Regions from separate parts of the Streptomyces sp. NPDC006435 genome, predicted to be linked through region 4. Evidence: riboswitches for the same ligand, from Rfam matches in the RefSeq annotation. Region 4 holds a riboswitch; each other region holds the start of a gene.
The links. A riboswitch is a leader RNA that binds a small molecule or an ion and turns the genes downstream of it on or off. The one in region 4 is predicted to bind cyclic di-AMP.
Positions count from the first base shown of each region.

Region 1 (4,193 bases), on a different contig from region 4:
TGCCGTTCATGGCCTGGCCACCCCTCGTGCGTCGAGGTCGGGATGGCGGTCGCGCCCCGCCCGGCACCCGGCGGGGGAGGCCGGGGCCCGGTGTCCGGGGCCGCGGACGGGAAGGCCGCCGTGGGCTGATGCCTCAAGCCTCCGCCCGGCCCCGCGACCCCGCCAGCCCGCCGGGCCGGGCGGAGGGAGACATGCGCGCCCGGGGAGCCCCGGCCCTTCGGACGGGTCCAGGCTCAGACGAGGAGCTTCGTCTTCGCGCGCTGGTACTCCTCGTCCGTGATGGCGCCCCGGTCCCTGAGATCGGCGAGCTTCGCCAGGTCGTCGACGTGGCCGCTGCGTCCCGGGCCGTCCCCGCCCGGGGTGCCCGCCGCCTCCCGTACGTACGCCTTGAAGGCCGCGTCCCGGTCCTGGGCCTCCTTGATGTCCCGCCTGCTCATGGACTTGCCGCGCACGATCACGTACACCAGCACCCCGATGTACGGCAGCAGCAGCGTCAGGACCAGCCAGCCCGCCTTGCCCCAGCCGCCGAGGTCGTGGCTGCGGAAGATGTCCGTGATGACCTTGAAGAGCAGGAACAGCCACATGACCCAGAGGAAGAACCAGAGCATGGTCCAGAAGAGGTCGAGCAACGAGTAGTCGTCCACGGTTCGCTCCCGATCAGTGCGATGCCGCCGCGTCGGTCAGCCGGTCGATGAAACAGTCATATCACCGCATATCGACAAGCGCGCGCCGTCCGGGGCCAGGTCCGGGCAGGGGTCCGACCCCTCGCCCGTCGGTGCGGTCCGTGTGCCGGATGCGGCCCGGGTGAAGCCCCGGGGAACCCGAGTGGTCATGGGAGCGCCGGGAATGGCGTAGAGTGGTGTTCACCGACGCGGGGTGGAGCAGCTCGGTAGCTCGCTGGGCTCATAACCCAGAGGTCGCAGGTTCAAATCCTGTCCCCGCTACTGAAGAGTCAGGCCCGGCACGCATGCAGCGTGCCGGGCCTGACTCGTTTCGTTCTCCCGCCCAGATCCCTCCATTGGCCGATGAGCGGTCGCCGCGTCGTTCCGTTCCGGGGAGTCTGGGGGCGGGGCGCGGTTCCGTCCGCAGCCGCGGACGTACCGGGCAGGAGACCAACGGGTGGTGTGGAAGCGGGAACAGCGGCGCGGCGGGCACGCCGAGGGCGGCGTCGGCACCCGGCGGTTCGTGCGGGCGATGCCCGCCCTGATGATCATCGGCGGGCTGGTCTTCGACGCCTTCACGCCGCCGACCTTCACCGCCATCCCGCTGTTCGTCGCGGCGCCGCTGATCGCCGCCCCGTTCTTCTCGCTGTCCAGCACCGTCCGCACCGGTATCGCCTCGATGCTGGCCGTCATCGCGCTGCGGCTGTCCAGCAGCACGCTGCCCGAAGTGGTGCCGCTGATCGAGCTGCTGACCCTGGCCACCGTCTCGGTCCTCGCGGTCGTGATCAACACGGTGGTGCGGCGCGGCAACGAGCAGCTGGCCTCCGCGCGGGCCATCGCGGAGACCGCCATGCGCGCGGTGCTGCCGAAGCCGTCCGAGCGGATCGGCGGACTGCACGTGGCGGCGCGTTACGTGGCGGCGCAGGCGGACGAGTTCGTCGGCGGCGACCTGTTCGCCGTGACGGACACCCCGTACGGGGTGCGCCTGGTGGTCGGGGACGTGCGGGGCAAGGGCCTCGAAGCCGTGGGGACGGTGGCGGTGGTCATCGGGGCGTTCCGCGAGGCGGCGGAGCAGGAGCGCTCGCTGGAGGGCGTGGCGTGGCGGCTGGAGCGGGCGCTGGCGCGGGAGGAGACGAGGAGGGGCGGGCTCGACGCGCTGGAGGGGTTCATCACCGCCGTGCTGGCGGAGATCCCGTCCGGGCTGTCCCGGGTGCGCGTCGTCAACCGCGGCCACCCCGAACCGATCCTGCTGCATCCCGACGGGGCGCTGGAGGTGCTGAGGCCCACCGAGCCCGCGCTGCCGCTCGGGATGGGCCTGGGCGCGTGGTCGCAGCGGACGGACGAGTGGGACCTGCCGGCCGGGACGACCCTGCTCCTGTACACGGACGGCCTCTCCGAGGCGCGGAACGTCGAAGGGGTCTTCTACGATCCGGCGGACCGGCTGCGCGGGCGGATCTTCCCGGGGCCCGAGGAGCTGCTGTCCGCGCTGACCGACGACGTGCGCCTGCACACGGGCGGCGAGACGACCGACGACATGGCGCTGCTCGCGGTCATGTGTCCGGCGGAGGGTCAGCCGGACCGGCGCAGGACCGTGCGGATCGTCGGCCTGGAGGAGGCGTGAGGGGAGGCGTGAGGGGAGGCGCGGGAGGAGGATGCGGGAATGGTTGCGGGGTGGGCGCGGGGCCGGTTCCGTTCCTTCCGTTCGCGATGCCACCGTACGTAATCGAAAGGCGCCGCTCCGCATAACGTTTGACGCAACGTCAGAAACGGGATAATGACTGAGGTGCGGTCAACTCATACGTTTTCATTGAGTTATGTCCCGTAAAGTCCAGGCCAAAGACGTGAACGATCAGTGGGAACAGCTTGGAATGCGGCCCCGGTGTCTATTAACGTTCGATAACGCAGCGCGGTCGTCCCAGCCGTCGCCAGTGGCGGCACCGTGCGCGAGCGCCGAATTCCGCAAGGGAACCGGGGAACCACCTATATGGGGTGAATCGGACGCCTGTGTCTCGTGAGAGGCAGAGGAGCCCGTAGGAGACCTTCCTGCTCCGAACCCGTCAGCTAACCCGGTAGGCGAGAAGGAAGGAAAGGAGTGCGCCCCCGTGGCGTCCAACAAGCCTGCCCCCGAGGTCCCGTCCCGGTTCACCCCCGACTACGGCTTCGGCTCCGACTTCCCCGCGCAGCGCGGCTCCGACTTCGGTTCCGACGCGGCGGCCACCGGGACGGTGACGACGGCGTACGGCAGCGACTACGGCACCGGCCATGGCGGCGACTTCACCACCGAGTTCAGCGGTGACTTCAACGACGGCTTCGGCGGCGACTTCCGCGCCGAGGGCAACGGCGGCGAGCCCGCGCGCAGCCTGGAGGAGTGGAACCCCACCGAGGAGTCCGTCCGCCCCGTGCGCGGCCGGCACCGCGTCGCCAAGCAGCGCAGCGGACTCGCCCGCAGTTCGACGGTGCTGGGCGTCGGCGTCATCGCGGCGGTCGGTGCGGGCGGCATGGCCACCGCGCAGAGCAAGCCGCCGGTCTCCATCTCCGTCCCCGACTCCATCACGGAGAACCTCCCCGACGCCGCGTCACTTCCCGGCGTGGGCGCACTGTTCTCCGACGACTCGGACAAGGACGCGTCCGAGGACGTCACCGCCACCGCCCCGCTGACCTCCGCCGGCATCACCGTCGCCGAGGCCGAGCAGGGCAGGACGGACGCGGGCGAGGCGCTCCGTGTCCGCATCCTCCAGCAGGCCGAGCAGCAGCAGGACGCGGCCGTCGCCGAGGCCAAGGCCGCCGAGGAGAAGGTGGCCGCCGAGAAGGCCGCCGCCGAGGCGAAGAAGCAGCAGGACGAGGCCGAGGCCAAGGCCGCCGCCGAGAAGAAGAAGGCGGAGGAGGAGGCCAAGAAGAAGGCGGAGGCCGCGCGGCTCGCCAAGCTCGCCGCCAGCTACGCCGTTCCGACCTTCTCGTACACGATCACCTCGACCTTCGGGCAGGCCGGTTCGATGTGGTCCTCCGGCCACCACACCGGCCTCGACTTCGCCGCCCCGACCGGAACCCCGATCAAGGCCGTGCACAGCGGCACGATCAAGTCGGCCGGTCTGGCCGGTTCGTACGGCTACCGCACGGTGCTGGAGCTGGAGGACGGTACGGAGATCTGGTACTGCCACCAGTCCTCGATCGGCGTCGGCGTCGGCCAGAAGGTCACCACCGGCGAGACCATCGGCCGGGTCGGTGCGACCGGCAACGTGACCGGACCGCACCTCCACCTGGAGATCCACACCCCCGACGGCACGGGCGTCGACCCGATGGCCTGGCTCCGCGGCAAGGGCCTCAACATCTGAGGCGACCCGGCCCGACCCGGTCCACCGGCCCATGAACCCCGGCAGTCCTGACGCTCACCCCCCGACGTCAGGGCTGCCGGTTCGTCTTGAGCGGCACAGGACCCGGAACCCGGAACGGCAGTCCCGACCGGGCCGACGGGCCGACGGGCCGACGGGCTGTCGGGGACAGCGAACCCGAACGAACCCGTCGGGAACGACG
Region 1 covers NZ_JBEXPY010000001.1:446,564-450,756, forward strand. The annotation lists gene ABZZ04_RS02010 (FAD-binding oxidoreductase) at 1-10, opposite strand, end outside; gene ABZZ04_RS02015 (SHOCT domain-containing protein) at 234-644, opposite strand; tRNA gene ABZZ04_RS02020 (tRNA-Met) at 871-944, shown strand; gene ABZZ04_RS02025 (PP2C family protein-serine/threonine phosphatase) at 1,123-2,283, shown strand; cyclic di-AMP (ydaO/yuaA leader) riboswitch at 2,601-2,753, shown strand; gene ABZZ04_RS02030 (M23 family metallopeptidase) at 2,765-3,994, shown strand.
Region 1: another riboswitch for cyclic di-AMP. It lies ahead of ABZZ04_RS02030 (M23 family metallopeptidase); the one in region 4 lies ahead of ABZZ04_RS06425 (transglycosylase family protein).

Region 2 (4,193 bases), on a different contig from region 4:
TTCGATGCGCTGCCACGAGGGCGTGCGTCCTTCCTGATGACTGCCCGTCGGGGACTACCGACGGGCCCACCGACGGACCGGCGACGGGGCGCCACGGGGGAGCGGCCCGCCGCCGGACCGCCCGGCGGGGCGACCGGTGCGCCGTCCGCGGACGGAGCGGCGATGGAGCCGGTCACCTCGTCAGGGACGCTAGACCCGGGGCACGGGCAGGAGTCGTAATGACGCTTATTGTCTTAATTTGGCGCGGCGATGTCGTCGAGTGATCGAGAAAAATGCACCAGAGTGAGGCATTGGGTACAGACACGAGTGAAGCAGCCGGGAAGTCGCACCTGCCTGCAGGGTGGTGATATGGGCGGGGCTAGGCTGCGGCCTCATGGACGTACTCATTCATGTCTTCGTCGCCCTGCACATCATCGGCATCGCCTCGCTGCTGGGTGGTTTCCTGACCCAGATGAAGGCGATGGGCGCGGGCACGGCCCGGTTCGTGCCGGCGATGCTGCACGGTGCGCTGACCATGCTGGTCACCGGCGTCGCGCTGGTCGGGCTGAACGAGGCCGACGGCGGCCACGTGAACAACATCAAGATCGGGGTCAAGACGCTGATCCTGGTCGCCATCCTCGCGCTCGTCTACGTCAAGCGGGACGAGGAGACGGTCGACAAGGGTGCCTTCGCGGCGGTCGGCGGCCTGACGCTCGCCAACATCTTCATCGCCACGCTCTGGACCTGAGCCGGCCCTGAACCTGCCCGGCCCCGGGCCCGCCCGGGGGCCCTGAGTTCGCACGGCCCCGGGCCCGGTCGCTGCCCCGCCGCACTGGGCGGGGGCCCCGGTGTGCCGGACGGGCTCGGAGCGGCGAGCCCGTCCGGCGGCCGGAGGCCGGGCGGTACGGCCGCTACGCCGGGCGCACGCTGCCGTAGATCGGCATGTAGTAGATCGACTCCTCGCGCACGTCGGCCCCGGGCTTCGGCGCGTGGATCATCATCCCGTCGCCCTTGTAGATGCCGACGTGGCTGATGTCGTCGTAGAAGAAGACGAGGTCGCCCGGCCGCAGGTCCGCCGTGGCGACCCGGGTGCCGACCTTCACCTGGTCCCAGGTGGTGCGCGGGAGGTCGACGCCCGCCGCCTTCCACGCCGCCTGGGTGAGCCCGGAGCAGTCGTACGAGTCCGGGCCGGTCGCGCCCCAGACGTACGGCTTGCCTATCTGGGCCCTGGCGAAGGCGAGCACCTTGTCCGTCCTGCTGGTGGCGTCGCTGTCCGAGCCGGTCCCGGTGCCCGTACCTGTACCCGTACCGCTGCCGGAACCCGCCTCCTTCGCGGCCTCCTCGGCCTTGCGGTCCGCCTCTGCCTTGGCGGCGGCCTGCTGCTTCGCCAGCTCCTCGGCCTTGCGCCCGGCCTCCGCCTCCTTCTCCCGCTCCAGCGCCGCGAGCCGCGCCTTCTCCTCGGCGGTCAGCTTCGACAGCAGCGTGCGCGCCTCGCCCAGCTTCTTCTGGACGTCCTGCTTGCTGGTGCGCAGCGTGGCCTGGGTCGTCGTCAGGGTCTCCAGGCTCCGTACCGCCTCGGAGCGCTTCTTCGCCGCCCTGGCCTGCTGGGCCTGGAAGTCGGTGACCGCCTTCTGCTGCCGGCTGGTCATCCGGTCCATCAGCCGGCTCTGGTCGAAGTACGCCTGCGGGTCGTCGGCCAGGAAGAAGGTGGCGGTCGGCGCGATGGAGCCGTTGCGGTACTGCGCGGCGGCGTAGGCGCCGAGCGTCCGGCGCGCTTCGTTGAGCTCGTCGGCGCGCTCGGCCACGTCGTCCAGCAGGGCCCGGACCTTGGCGCGCTGGGCGGTGGAGGCCTCCTTGGCCAGGTTGTACTTCTGGGTCGCGGTGCCCGCCTGCCGGTAGAGGTCGTCGACCTTCTTCTGGACGTCCTCGATGCCGGGCTTCGGGTCGGGCGCGGCCGTGGCGCTCTGCGTGGAGAGCAGGGTCACGGACGCCAGCGCCGCCGTGGTGAGCCCGACGGCCGGTGCGTTGCTGAACGTCCGGGGGCGCGGTTTGCGGTGCGATGCCAAGTCGGGCATCTCCTTCCGTGGACCGCCTGCCGGGTTAGCTGTCGGGTTCGGGCGGAACGGAAGGTTGCCCTACGGTCCGTTCAGTGGGGGATGAGGACCGATTCACCCCGGTGCTGCCTGTTGGGTCCCCGGCTCCGAACGCCCGCGAGGGCAGTCCGGATTCGGCGCGGGCGCCCGCTCGGCGTGGTTCGCCGCAAAGGGGGTACGGGCGGCCCGGTCGTGCACGCTAGCCAACCGGTGTGCCGCTGGGAAGGTCGATGTTCGATATGCCCGATACATTTTCGTGACCTGGGTGGCGGGGGCGGCCGGGGGCCGGAACCCCTCACGCGGTGTGCGCACCCGCTCCCGGTGCGTGTCCGGTGTGTGTCCGGCGTGCGGGTGCCGGGGGGCGGTTGGGCAAGGGCCCGCCGGGTGTCTGTGCGGCGGCTTAGACTCGACAAGCGATGAGCAGCCTCTTTGACGACAGTTTCCTGGCCGGCCTCCAGCACTCGGAGGAAGAGCCCCCGCCGCCCCCCGAGGACGCCGCACCCGAAGAGGTGCCGGAGGGGCTCTTCGGGGACGTGTTCGACGGGCCGCCGCAGCCCAGGGACGCGTACTACCGCGACGGTGCCCCCCGCCCCGTCATCGACCCCGCGGCGCTCCTCGACGGGCTGAACACCGAGCAGCGCGCCGCCGTCGTGCACGCGGGCTCCCCGCTGCTCATCGTCGCCGGGGCCGGCTCCGGGAAGACCCGGGTGCTGACCCACCGGATCGCCCACCTCCTGGCCGAGCGCGGGGTGCACCCCGGCCAGATCCTGGCGATCACCTTCACCAACAAGGCCGCGGGCGAGATGAAGGAGCGCGTCGAGCAGCTCGTCGGACCGCGCGCCAACGCCATGTGGGTCATGACTTTCCACAGCGCGTGCGTGCGCATCCTGCGCCGCGAGTCGAAGAAGCTCGGCTTCACCTCGTCGTTCTCGATCTACGACGCGGCCGACTCCAAGCGGCTGATGGCGCTGGTCTGCCGCGATCTCGACCTGGACCCGAAGCGCTTCCCGCCGAAGTCGTTCACGGCCAAGGTCTCCAACCTGAAGAACGAGCTGATCGACGAGGAGACCTTCGCCGGCCAGGCAGCCGACGGTTTCGAGAAGACGCTCGCCCAGGCGTACACGATGTACCAGTCCCGGCTGCGCGAGGCCAACGCGCTGGACTTCGACGACATCATCATGACGACGGTCCACCTGCTCCAGGCGTTCCCCGACGTCGCCGAGCACTACCGCCGCCGCTTCCGGCACGTCCTGGTCGACGAGTACCAGGACACCAACCACGCCCAGTACACCCTCGTGCGGGAACTGGTCGGGCCGACGGGCGAGAACGACGCCCCGGCCGAGCTGTGCGTCGTGGGCGACGCCGACCAGTCGATCTACGCCTTCCGCGGCGCGACCATCCGCAACATCCTCCAGTTCGAGGAGGACTACCCGGACGCGACCACGATCCTCCTGGAGCAGAACTACCGCTCCACGCAGACGATCCTGTCCGCCGCCAACGCGGTCATCGAACGCAACGAGAGCCGCCGTCCCAAGAACCTGTGGACGAACGCCGGTACGGGTGCCCGGATCACCGGCTACGTCGCCGACACCGAGCACGACGAGGCGCAGTTCGTCGCGGACGAGATCGACCGGCTCACCGACGCGGGCGACGCCAAAGCCGGTGACGTCGCGATCTTCTACCGCACGAACGCCCAGTCCCGTGTCTTCGAGGAGATCTTCATCCGCGTCGGCCTGCCCTACAAGGTCGTCGGCGGCGTGCGCTTCTACGAGCGCAAGGAGGTCCGGGACATCCTGGCCTACCTGCGCGTCCTCGCCAATCCGGAGGACACCGTCCCGCTGCGCCGCATCCTCAACGTGCCCAAGCGCGGCATCGGCGACCGCGCCGAGGCGATGATCGACGCCCTGTCCCTGCGGGAGCGGATCACCTTCCCGCAGGCGCTGCGCCGGGTCGACGAGGCGTACGGCATGGCGGCCCGGTCGGCCAACGCCGTCAAGCGGTTCAACACGCTGATGGAGGAGCTGCGCACGATCGTCGAGTCCGGCGCGGGCCCCGCGGTGGTCCTGGAGGCCGTCCTGGAACGCACGGGCTACCTGGCCGAACTCCAGGCGTCCACCGACC
Region 2 covers NZ_JBEXPY010000010.1:24,402-28,594, forward strand. The annotation lists gene ABZZ04_RS13235 (NlpC/P60 family protein) at 1-16, opposite strand, end outside; gene ABZZ04_RS13240 (hypothetical protein) at 374-727, shown strand; gene ABZZ04_RS13245 (NlpC/P60 family protein) at 891-2,054, opposite strand; cyclic di-AMP (ydaO/yuaA leader) riboswitch at 2,053-2,222, opposite strand; gene pcrA (DNA helicase PcrA) at 2,489-4,193, shown strand, end outside.
Region 2: another riboswitch for cyclic di-AMP. It lies ahead of ABZZ04_RS13245 (NlpC/P60 family protein); the one in region 4 lies ahead of ABZZ04_RS06425 (transglycosylase family protein).

Region 3 (4,193 bases), on a different contig from region 4:
GGTCCTTCGCCGATGCCGTGGTGGACGGGGACGAACTGCGCGTCGGCTTCACCGACGCCGTGCACCGGCTCGCCCTCACGCTGCACTACCGGATGCGGGCGGACTCCGACGTCGTCGAGCGCTGGGCCACCGTCACCCACGCCGGACCGGACGGCCCGCCGCTGGAACTGCTGCGGGCCGACGCGGCCGCCTGGTCGCTGCCCGCCCGCGACGGATGGCGGCTGAGCCGGCTGCACGGGCGCTGGGCGGCGGAGTCGCAGCTCGAACGGGCGGAGCTGATGCACGGCGAGAGCGTCACCTCCAGCAGGCGCGGCCACACCGGCCACCAGCACCTGCCGTGGGTCGCGCTGGACGCCGACGGCACGGCGACCGAGGGGAGCGGGGAGGTGTACGGCTGTGCGCTCGCCTGGTCCGGGTCGTGGCGGATCTGCGTGCAGCGGCTTCCCGACGGGCTCGTGCAGATCACCGGCGGCGCCGGCCACGACGACTCCGGACTGCTGCGGCTCGCCCCGGGGGAGTCGTACACCACACCCGTGTTCGCCGGTCTGTGGAGCGGGCGGGGGTTCGGCGGGGCGAGCCGCGCCTGGCACGCCTGGCAGCTGGCCCATGTGGTCCCGGACGCGGAGAGCCTCCGGCCGGTGCTCTACAACTCCTGGGAGGCGGCCGGCTTCGACGTCTCGCTGGAGCAGCAGCGCGCCCTCGCCGCCCGCGCCGCCGGGGTGGGCGTGGAACTCTTCGTCGTGGACGACGCGTGGTTCGGGCGGCGGACCAGCGACCGGGCCGGGCTCGGCGACTGGACGCCGAATCCGGACCGCTTTCCCGAGGGGCTGAAGCCGCTCGCGGACGAAGTGCACGCACTCGGCATGCAGTTCGGTATCTGGGTCGAACCGGAAATGGTCAACCCGGACAGTGATCTCTATCGTGCGCACCCCGACTGGGTGCAGCACTTCCCGGGCAGGAAGCGGACCGAGTACCGCAATCAGCTGGTGCTGAACCTGGCCCGCGCCGATGTGCGCGAATATCTCCTGGGGCAGCTGGACACCCTGCTCTCCAGCGCGCCCATCGACTATGTGAAATGGGATTTCAACCGCTGTTTCACCGATGCGGGGTGGCCGGGCGAGGAGTATCCGCAGAAGCTCTGGATCGAGCACGTGGACGGCCTGTACGCACTGATCGACCGGCTCGGGGCCGCGCACCCCTCCGTCGCGTTCGAGTCCTGCTCGGGCGGTGGCGGGCGGATCGACCTGGGAATCCTGTCCCGTACGGACCAGGTGTGGACCTCCGACAACACCGACCCGCTGGACCGGCTCGCCATCCAGGAGGGCTTCGGTCAGATTCACCCGGCCCGGGTGATGGCCGCCTGGGTCACCGACAGTCCGAACGTCCAGTTCAACGACAGGGTCAGCTCCCTGCGCTTCCGTTTCGTGAGTGCGATGGCCGGGGTGCTCGGCATCGGCGGGGACCTCGCGAAGTGGAGCGGGGAGGAGCTCGCCGAGGCGCGGGAATGGGTGGATCTGTACAAGGAGATCCGGCCGGTGGTGCAGCACGGCGAGCTGTACCGGCTGCGCCCCCCGGACGGCGGCCTCAGCGCGGTCCAGTACGTCCGCGGCGAGGAGACCGTGGTCCTGATGTGGCTGGAGACCCAGCGCCACCGGGAGCGGCCCCCGGCCCTGCGGCTGCGCGGGATCGACCCCGGGGCCACGTACACCTGCCTGGACACGGGGGCGGTGCACCACGGTTCGGTGCTGCTGCACCGCGGACTGCACACCGGGCTCCGGGGGGATCTCGACGCGCGCGTGCTGAGGCTTCGGAAGGGATGACCTGCGAAGTGTGTCCGTAATGTTCCTTTTGGTGCAACTTGCCCCGGGTGCGGGGGAGATGGTTGCCCGCTCGTGAGCGGGATCATATCCGTGACGGTGTGTGGCGAAGGGGCGGTCGGGAATTCCGTGCGCGGCGCGGAAAGGCATGATCCTTAATCCACGGAGTGTGACCGGAATTCCGCACCGATTTCCCGGGTGCGGAATCCGGGGTGGAACCCATGGCTTGTTCTCGACGTCCCGGCTCGCCTACGGTCACCGTCAATCCGGACGGACCGCCCAATCCTGCCGCCGCCCGGAATTCACATCCACTGATCGCGTGGCAGGAGCGGGGGAACCAGGTAAGCCGCCGACCGGTATCCGGTCGGCTAGGGGTGAAGTCGCGTTCGCGCGGCCGGGCATCTCCAGCCCGAACCCGACAGCTCACCTCGCAGGCGCCGGAGAGGAAACACTTCATGCCCATATCGGGTAAGCACCGTCGTCCCAAGGCCGGCCCCATCGCCCGCGGCGTCGTCGCGGCGAGCGCCGGCGGCGCCGTCATCGCGCTCCCGCTGCTCGGCGCCACCGGCGCCCACGCCGCGGAGCAGGCCGCCCCGGCCGTCGTGCCGCAGAAGGCCCCCGTCACCACCACGCACGCCCAGCCGGTCGCGCAGAAGCAGGCTCCCGCCACCACGACGTACTCCGTCGTCACCGGCGACTACCTGGCGAAGATCGCCGCCGAGTACAAGGTCCAGGGCGGCTGGCAGAAGCTGTACCAGGACAACCGCCAGATCGTCGGCGAGAACCCCGGCCTGATCTTCCCGGGCATGAAGCTGACCCTCGGCGGCAAGGCGTCCGCCGGCGCCGCGTCCACCGGCACGGGCACCGGCTCCTCCCTCCCGTCGAAGGCCCCCTCGGCGCCGTCGGTCGCGAAGAAGTCGGCCCCGGCCCAGGCCGCCCCGGCCGAGTCGGCCCCGGTCAAGTCCGCGCCCGTCGCCGAGTCCAAGGCCGCGACCTCCGCCCCGGCCGCCCAGAGCACCGGCTCCGGCTACGTCCACCCGGTTCCCGGCAACCACACCACCAACTACCGGGCCTCCGGATCCAACTGGTCCAGCGGCAGCCACAGCGGGATCGACTTCCCCGTCTCCACCGGCACCAGTGTGAAGGCCATCACCTCCGGCACCGTCGTCACCGCCGGCTGGGGCGGCGCGTACGGCAACCAGGTCGTCATCAAGCACGCCGACGGCCGCTACTCGCAGTACGGCCACATGTCCTCCCTCTCCGTCTCGGCGGGTCAGAGCGTGAGCGCCGGGCAGCAGGTCGGCCTCTCCGGCTCCACCGGCAACTCCACCGGTCCGCACCTGCACTTCGAGGTCCGCACGGGTCCGGCGTACGGCTCGGACATCGACCCGATCGCCTACCTGGCCTCGCACGGCATCTACGTCTGATCCGTACGGATCCACGTCCGATCCGCACGGCCGGGAAACCGGACGGCGGAATCCGACCCCGGCGACATGGAAGGGGCGGTGCGCGGCGGCGCACCGCCCCTTCGGCGTATTCCCCCTTTGCCAAAAACTGACCGGGTGGTCTATCTCACCTCCCGTCAACCCCATATTACGGTCGCGTAGGTCACATTCAGCGGTGCAGGATAAGCGCTTGTGGCAGACGATTCGAGAAAAAATCAACGTGGCGTCATCAACCGAAATGGTGTCATCGGGTCGTACGCGGCGATCGGCGACAGCTTCACCGAAGGGGTCGGCGACCCGGGGCCGGACGGGGCCTTCGTCGGCTGGGCGGACCGGTTCGCGGTACTCCTCGCGGACCAGCTCCCGGACACCGGACCGGACGCGGATCCCCACGGGGACTTCAGGTACGCCAACCTCGCCGTACGCGGACGCCTCCTCGACCAGATCGTCGAGGAGCAGGTGCCGCGCGCCAAGGAACTCGCCCCCGACCTGGTGAGCTTCTGCGCGGGCGGCAACGACATCATCCGCCCCGGCACCGACCCCGACGACGTGGCCGAGCGCTTCGAGCGCGCGGTCGCCGACCTGAGCGGATCGGTCGGGACGGTCATGATCACCACCGGCTTCGACACCCGTGGCGTCCCCGTGCTGCGCCATCTGCGCGGCAAGATCGCCACGTACAACGCCCATGTGCGGGCCGTCGCGGACCGCTACGGGTGCCCGGTCCTCGACCTGTGGTCGCTGCGGTCCGTCCAGGACCGGCGCGCCTGGGACGACGACCGGCTCCACCTCTCGCCCGAGGGACACACCAGGGTCGCGCTGCGCGCCGCCCAGGTCCTCGGCATGGAGGTGCCGGCCGACCCCGACCAGGAATGGCCCCCGCAGGCCCAGCGCGGCACGCTCGAAGTGCGGCGCGACGACATCCACTGGGCGC
Region 3 covers NZ_JBEXPY010000011.1:85,136-89,328, forward strand. The annotation lists gene ABZZ04_RS14290 (alpha-galactosidase) at 1-1,820, shown strand, start outside; cyclic di-AMP (ydaO/yuaA leader) riboswitch at 2,117-2,269, shown strand; gene ABZZ04_RS14295 (peptidoglycan DD-metalloendopeptidase family protein) at 2,273-3,244, shown strand; gene ABZZ04_RS14300 (SGNH/GDSL hydrolase family protein) at 3,455-4,193, shown strand, end outside.
Region 3: another riboswitch for cyclic di-AMP. It lies ahead of ABZZ04_RS14295 (peptidoglycan DD-metalloendopeptidase family protein); the one in region 4 lies ahead of ABZZ04_RS06425 (transglycosylase family protein).

Region 4 (4,193 bases):
GCCGGCCCAGTCGTCCTCGTACAGCGGGTCCTCGATGGAGACCAGCGGGTACGCGGAGACGAGCTCCTCGTAGTACTCGGTCATCTCGGCGGCCGAGCGGGACTTGCCCTCGAACTCGTACTTGCCGTCCTTGTAGAACTCGGACGCGGCGACGTCGAGCGCGAGCGCGATGTCCTTGCCCGGGACGTAGCCGGCTTCCTTGACGGCTTCCAGGATGAGGTCGAGGGCGGCGCGGTTCGAGTCCAGGTTCGGCGCGAAGCCGCCCTCGTCACCGAGGCCGGTCGACAGGCCCTTGGCCTTCAGGACCTTCTTCAGCGTGTGGTAGACCTCGGCACCCCAGCGCAGGGCCTCGGAGAAGGACTCCGCGCCGATCGGGGCGATCATGAACTCCTGGATGTCCACGTTGGAGTCGGCGTGCGAACCGCCGTTGAGGATGTTCATCATCGGAACGGGCAGCAGGTGCGCGTTCGGGCCGCCCAGGTAGCGGAACAGCGGCAGGTCCGAGGCCTCGGACGCGGCGTGGGCGACGGCCAGCGAGACGCCGAGGATGGCGTTGGCGCCGAGCGAGCCCTTGTTCTCCGTGGCGTCCAGGTCGAACATCGCCTGGTCGATCAGCCGCTGCTCGGTGGCGTCGTAGCCGACGAGCTCCGGGCCGATCTGCTCGATCACGGCGAGGACGGCCTTCTCGACGCCCTTGCCCTGGTAGCGGTTGGGGTCACCGTCACGAAGCTCGATGGCCTCGAACGCACCGGTGGAGGCGCCGGACGGGACGGCAGCACGGCCCGTGCTGCCGTCGTCGAGGCCGACCTCGACCTCGACCGTGGGGTTTCCGCGGGAGTCGAGGATTTCCCGGGCTACGACGACGTCGATGGACGGCACGAGGCATCTCCTTCTGGGATATGACGCTGGTTGTGCAGGGTCGCTTTGGCCTTGCGACAAGAGCCTAACCGGCCCGGCCCGATCAGCCCGACGACCGCCCGTCCCCTGGGACGAAAAAGGACCCGGGGGCGGACAATGCGGGATGAAAGACCAGATTTTTACCGGCTGGTAACTACAGGAGTTGAACAGTCCCTCCCCTTTTACGGGCACCCCTCCCCCTTACGGGGAGGAGGACTCCGGCGGCGGGGGCCCGCCCGTGAGGGCCGGGGCCGTCCGCGCGGCGGGAAGGCGGAAACCCCGGCCCGCGCGTACGGAGGGTCGCGCGGGCCGGGGCCGCCGGGGAGGAGAGGGTCCCGGCTACTTCGTCAGGTGCAGCTGCTGACCCGGGTAGATCAGGTCGGCGTTCTCGACGATGTCCTTGTTCAGCTCGAACAGCTTCTGCCAGCCGCCCTCGACGTCCTGGTCGGCGGCGATCTTGCTCAGCGAGTCGCCGGTGACGACCTTGTACTCGCCGTCGCCCTTCTTGACCTTCTTGCCGGTCGGGGTGGTGACGGTCTTCTTGGCCTCGGCCCGCGGGGCGGCGGAGCGCTCGGAGCGGGAGGCGGCGGGGGCCTCGGTGCGCTCCTGCTTCGGCTGGGCCTGGCGGGTCGGCTGCGACTGCTGCTTCGGGGCGGCCGGGGTGCTCTGCTGCTGGGTGGAGCCGGACTTCTCGGTGGAGCCGGAGGAGCCGGTGTCGACGCCCGGGTCGACGCCGTCGTTGGTCAGGCCGCCGGCACCGGCGCAGGCCCAGGCACCCGGGCCCTGCAAGTCGAGGAGGCGCTCGGCGGTGGCGATCTGCTGGGCCTTGGTGGCCAGGTCGGCGCGGGGGGCGTACTGCAGACCACCGGCGGCGGCCCAGCTGGACTGGGAGAACTGCAGGCCACCGTAGTAGCCGTTGCCGGTGTTGATCGACCAGTTGCCACCGGACTCGCACTGGGCGACGGCGTCCCAGGTGGCGACGGAGGCGGCGGAGGCGCTGGTCGCACCCATCAGGGGGGCGGCGACGGCGGCACCGGTGACACCGGCGAGCGTGGCGATGCGGACGGCCTTGGACGGGCGGCGGTGCTTGCCCTTGCTGGAAAACAGCATGGAACTTCTCCTCACCGACGCCTACGAGGTGAGCTGTCGGGTTCGGGCCAAGTGAGTTGCCCGGTCGCACGTCCTAGCACGCGACTTCACCCCAAGCCGGTCCTGATGCGTCCTTCGACGATCGGGGCCGGCGCCTACCTGGGTCCCCCGCTCCTGCCTACGGCGCTTTACGCGTCTGTTCCCTCCGACCGACGGCAGGATTCGGCGTGACGGTCGACGGGGCCCGCGGTGCGAGCGGTTCCGACCGTAAACATACGCAACCCCCACATTCAAAGATGGACACATCGGACAATAAGCCCTTACTTGCATCTGAGGATCTGTTGTTTCCGCAGGTCGGACCCGATGTGCGGGGGTTCCCGGCGCGCGACACGCCAGTTGACGCAAAGAGACCCATGTCTCACTTACGCATAAGTGGACATAGGCCCCTGAACTGCCCCGGTTTCGGGGTCTTTTTCAGCCGGTTGTCAGGCCGCTCTCACTCGGCTCTCACTCGGCCCTCACATCGAGGTCGAGCCGCTGGCCGGGAAGGATGAGGTCCGGGTCGGAGCCGACCTCGGCCCTGTTCGCCTCGTACAGCGCGGCCCACCCACCAGGGACCTTCTGCTCGTCGGCGATGGCCCAGAGGTTGTCACCGGGGCGGACGGTGTACGGGTCGGCGGCGACCGGGGCATCCGTGTCGCGCGCGCCGTCACCGCCGCGGGAGGCGTGACGGCCCGACTCGCGGCCCTCGTCGGCGCCGGCCCCGCGGCCGTTCTCGACGGCCGGGGCGCCGCGATGCTTGCCGCCCTGACCGCTGGACGATTCAGGTGAACCGGACGGGACGGACTTCCCGGGCGTGTCGGCAGGGTCCTCCGTGGAGCCCTCCGCGGAGCCCTCCGCGGGCGGGGTCGTGGGGGTTGTGGACGAGGGATCCGGCGACGGCGTGACCGTCCCCGACGGCTCGTCGGCGCCGCCCGGTCCGGACGAACCGTCCTCGCCGTCCACCGCACCCGCGCCGTCCGTGTCGCCCGTGGCGCCGTCCGACGGGCCGGCCTCGTCGGCCGGGGTCTTCGACGGCTTCCCGGTGGACTTGCCGTCCTGCCCCGGGTCGACGGAGGGCGCGGTCCCCGGGTCGACGCCGGGCAGCGTCCCGTCCGTCGCGAGGCCGGAGATGACCGCACAGCTGGGCCACGCCTGCGGCCCCTGGTCCTCCAGGACCTTCTGGGCCACGGCAATCTGCTGCGCCCGGCTGGCGAGGTCGGCGCGCTCGGCGTACGACTCGCCGCCGTACGCCTTCCAGGTCTCCGGCGAGAGCTGGAGCCCGCCGTAGGAGCCGTTGCCGAAGTCGGCGCTCCATGTGCCGCCGCTCTCGCACTCGGCCACCCGGTCCCAGGTCGTGGCGTCGGCCGCGTGCGCACCGGACGCGCCGAGCAGCGGGATGGCGATGGCGGACCCGGTCACGCCCGCGGCGACGACGATGGCGGGTGCCTGACGGGGGCGACGGTGTTTGCCGTTCGCGGAGCCCATGGGGTTGCCTTCCGTGTAGCTGACGTGTGACTGGTGGGTCGAACGGTGAACCTAGCTGGACTCGAACGGGAGTCACAAGTCGATGCAGCGCGGATCACGTAAAAGTCACAGAGTTGACGAGGCGTCACTTCCGGGCCGCCCGGACTCCGGCGTGAACTCCACCGGGAGGGTGCGCAGTCCGCGCATGATGAGCCCGCCACGCCACCGCAAATCACCGGATTCCACCGCGAGCCGCAGGTCGGGAAGGCGTCTCAGCAGCGTGGTGAGCGCGGTCCGGCCCTCCAGCCGGGCGAGCGGCGCGCCCAGGCAGTAGTGGATGCCGTGCCCGTACCCGAGGTGCTGATTGTCACGCCGCGCGAGGTCCAGGGTGTCGGGGTCCGTGAAGCGTTCCGGGTCGCGGTCGGCGGCGGCGAGCACCACGAGCACGGGATCCCCGGCCGCGATGTCCTGACCGCCGAGCGTCAGCGGCTCGGTGGCGAACCGCCAGGTCGCCAGCTCGACCGGACCGTCGTACCGCAGCAGCTCCTCGATCCCGGTCTCCAGCAGCCCGCCCCCGTCCGTGTCGACGGAGTGCTGGAGCAGGGCGCGCTGCTCCGGGTCGCGCAGCAGGGAGTGGACGCCGTTTCCGATGAGGTTGACCGTCGTCTCGAACCCGGCGAAGAGCAGGATGAAGGCCATCG
Region 4 covers NZ_JBEXPY010000004.1:90,901-95,093, forward strand. The annotation lists gene eno (phosphopyruvate hydratase) at 1-879, opposite strand, end outside; gene ABZZ04_RS06425 (transglycosylase family protein) at 1,237-2,007, opposite strand; cyclic di-AMP (ydaO/yuaA leader) riboswitch at 2,011-2,182, opposite strand; gene ABZZ04_RS06430 (transglycosylase family protein) at 2,494-3,513, opposite strand; gene ABZZ04_RS06435 (cytochrome P450) at 3,619-4,193, opposite strand, start outside.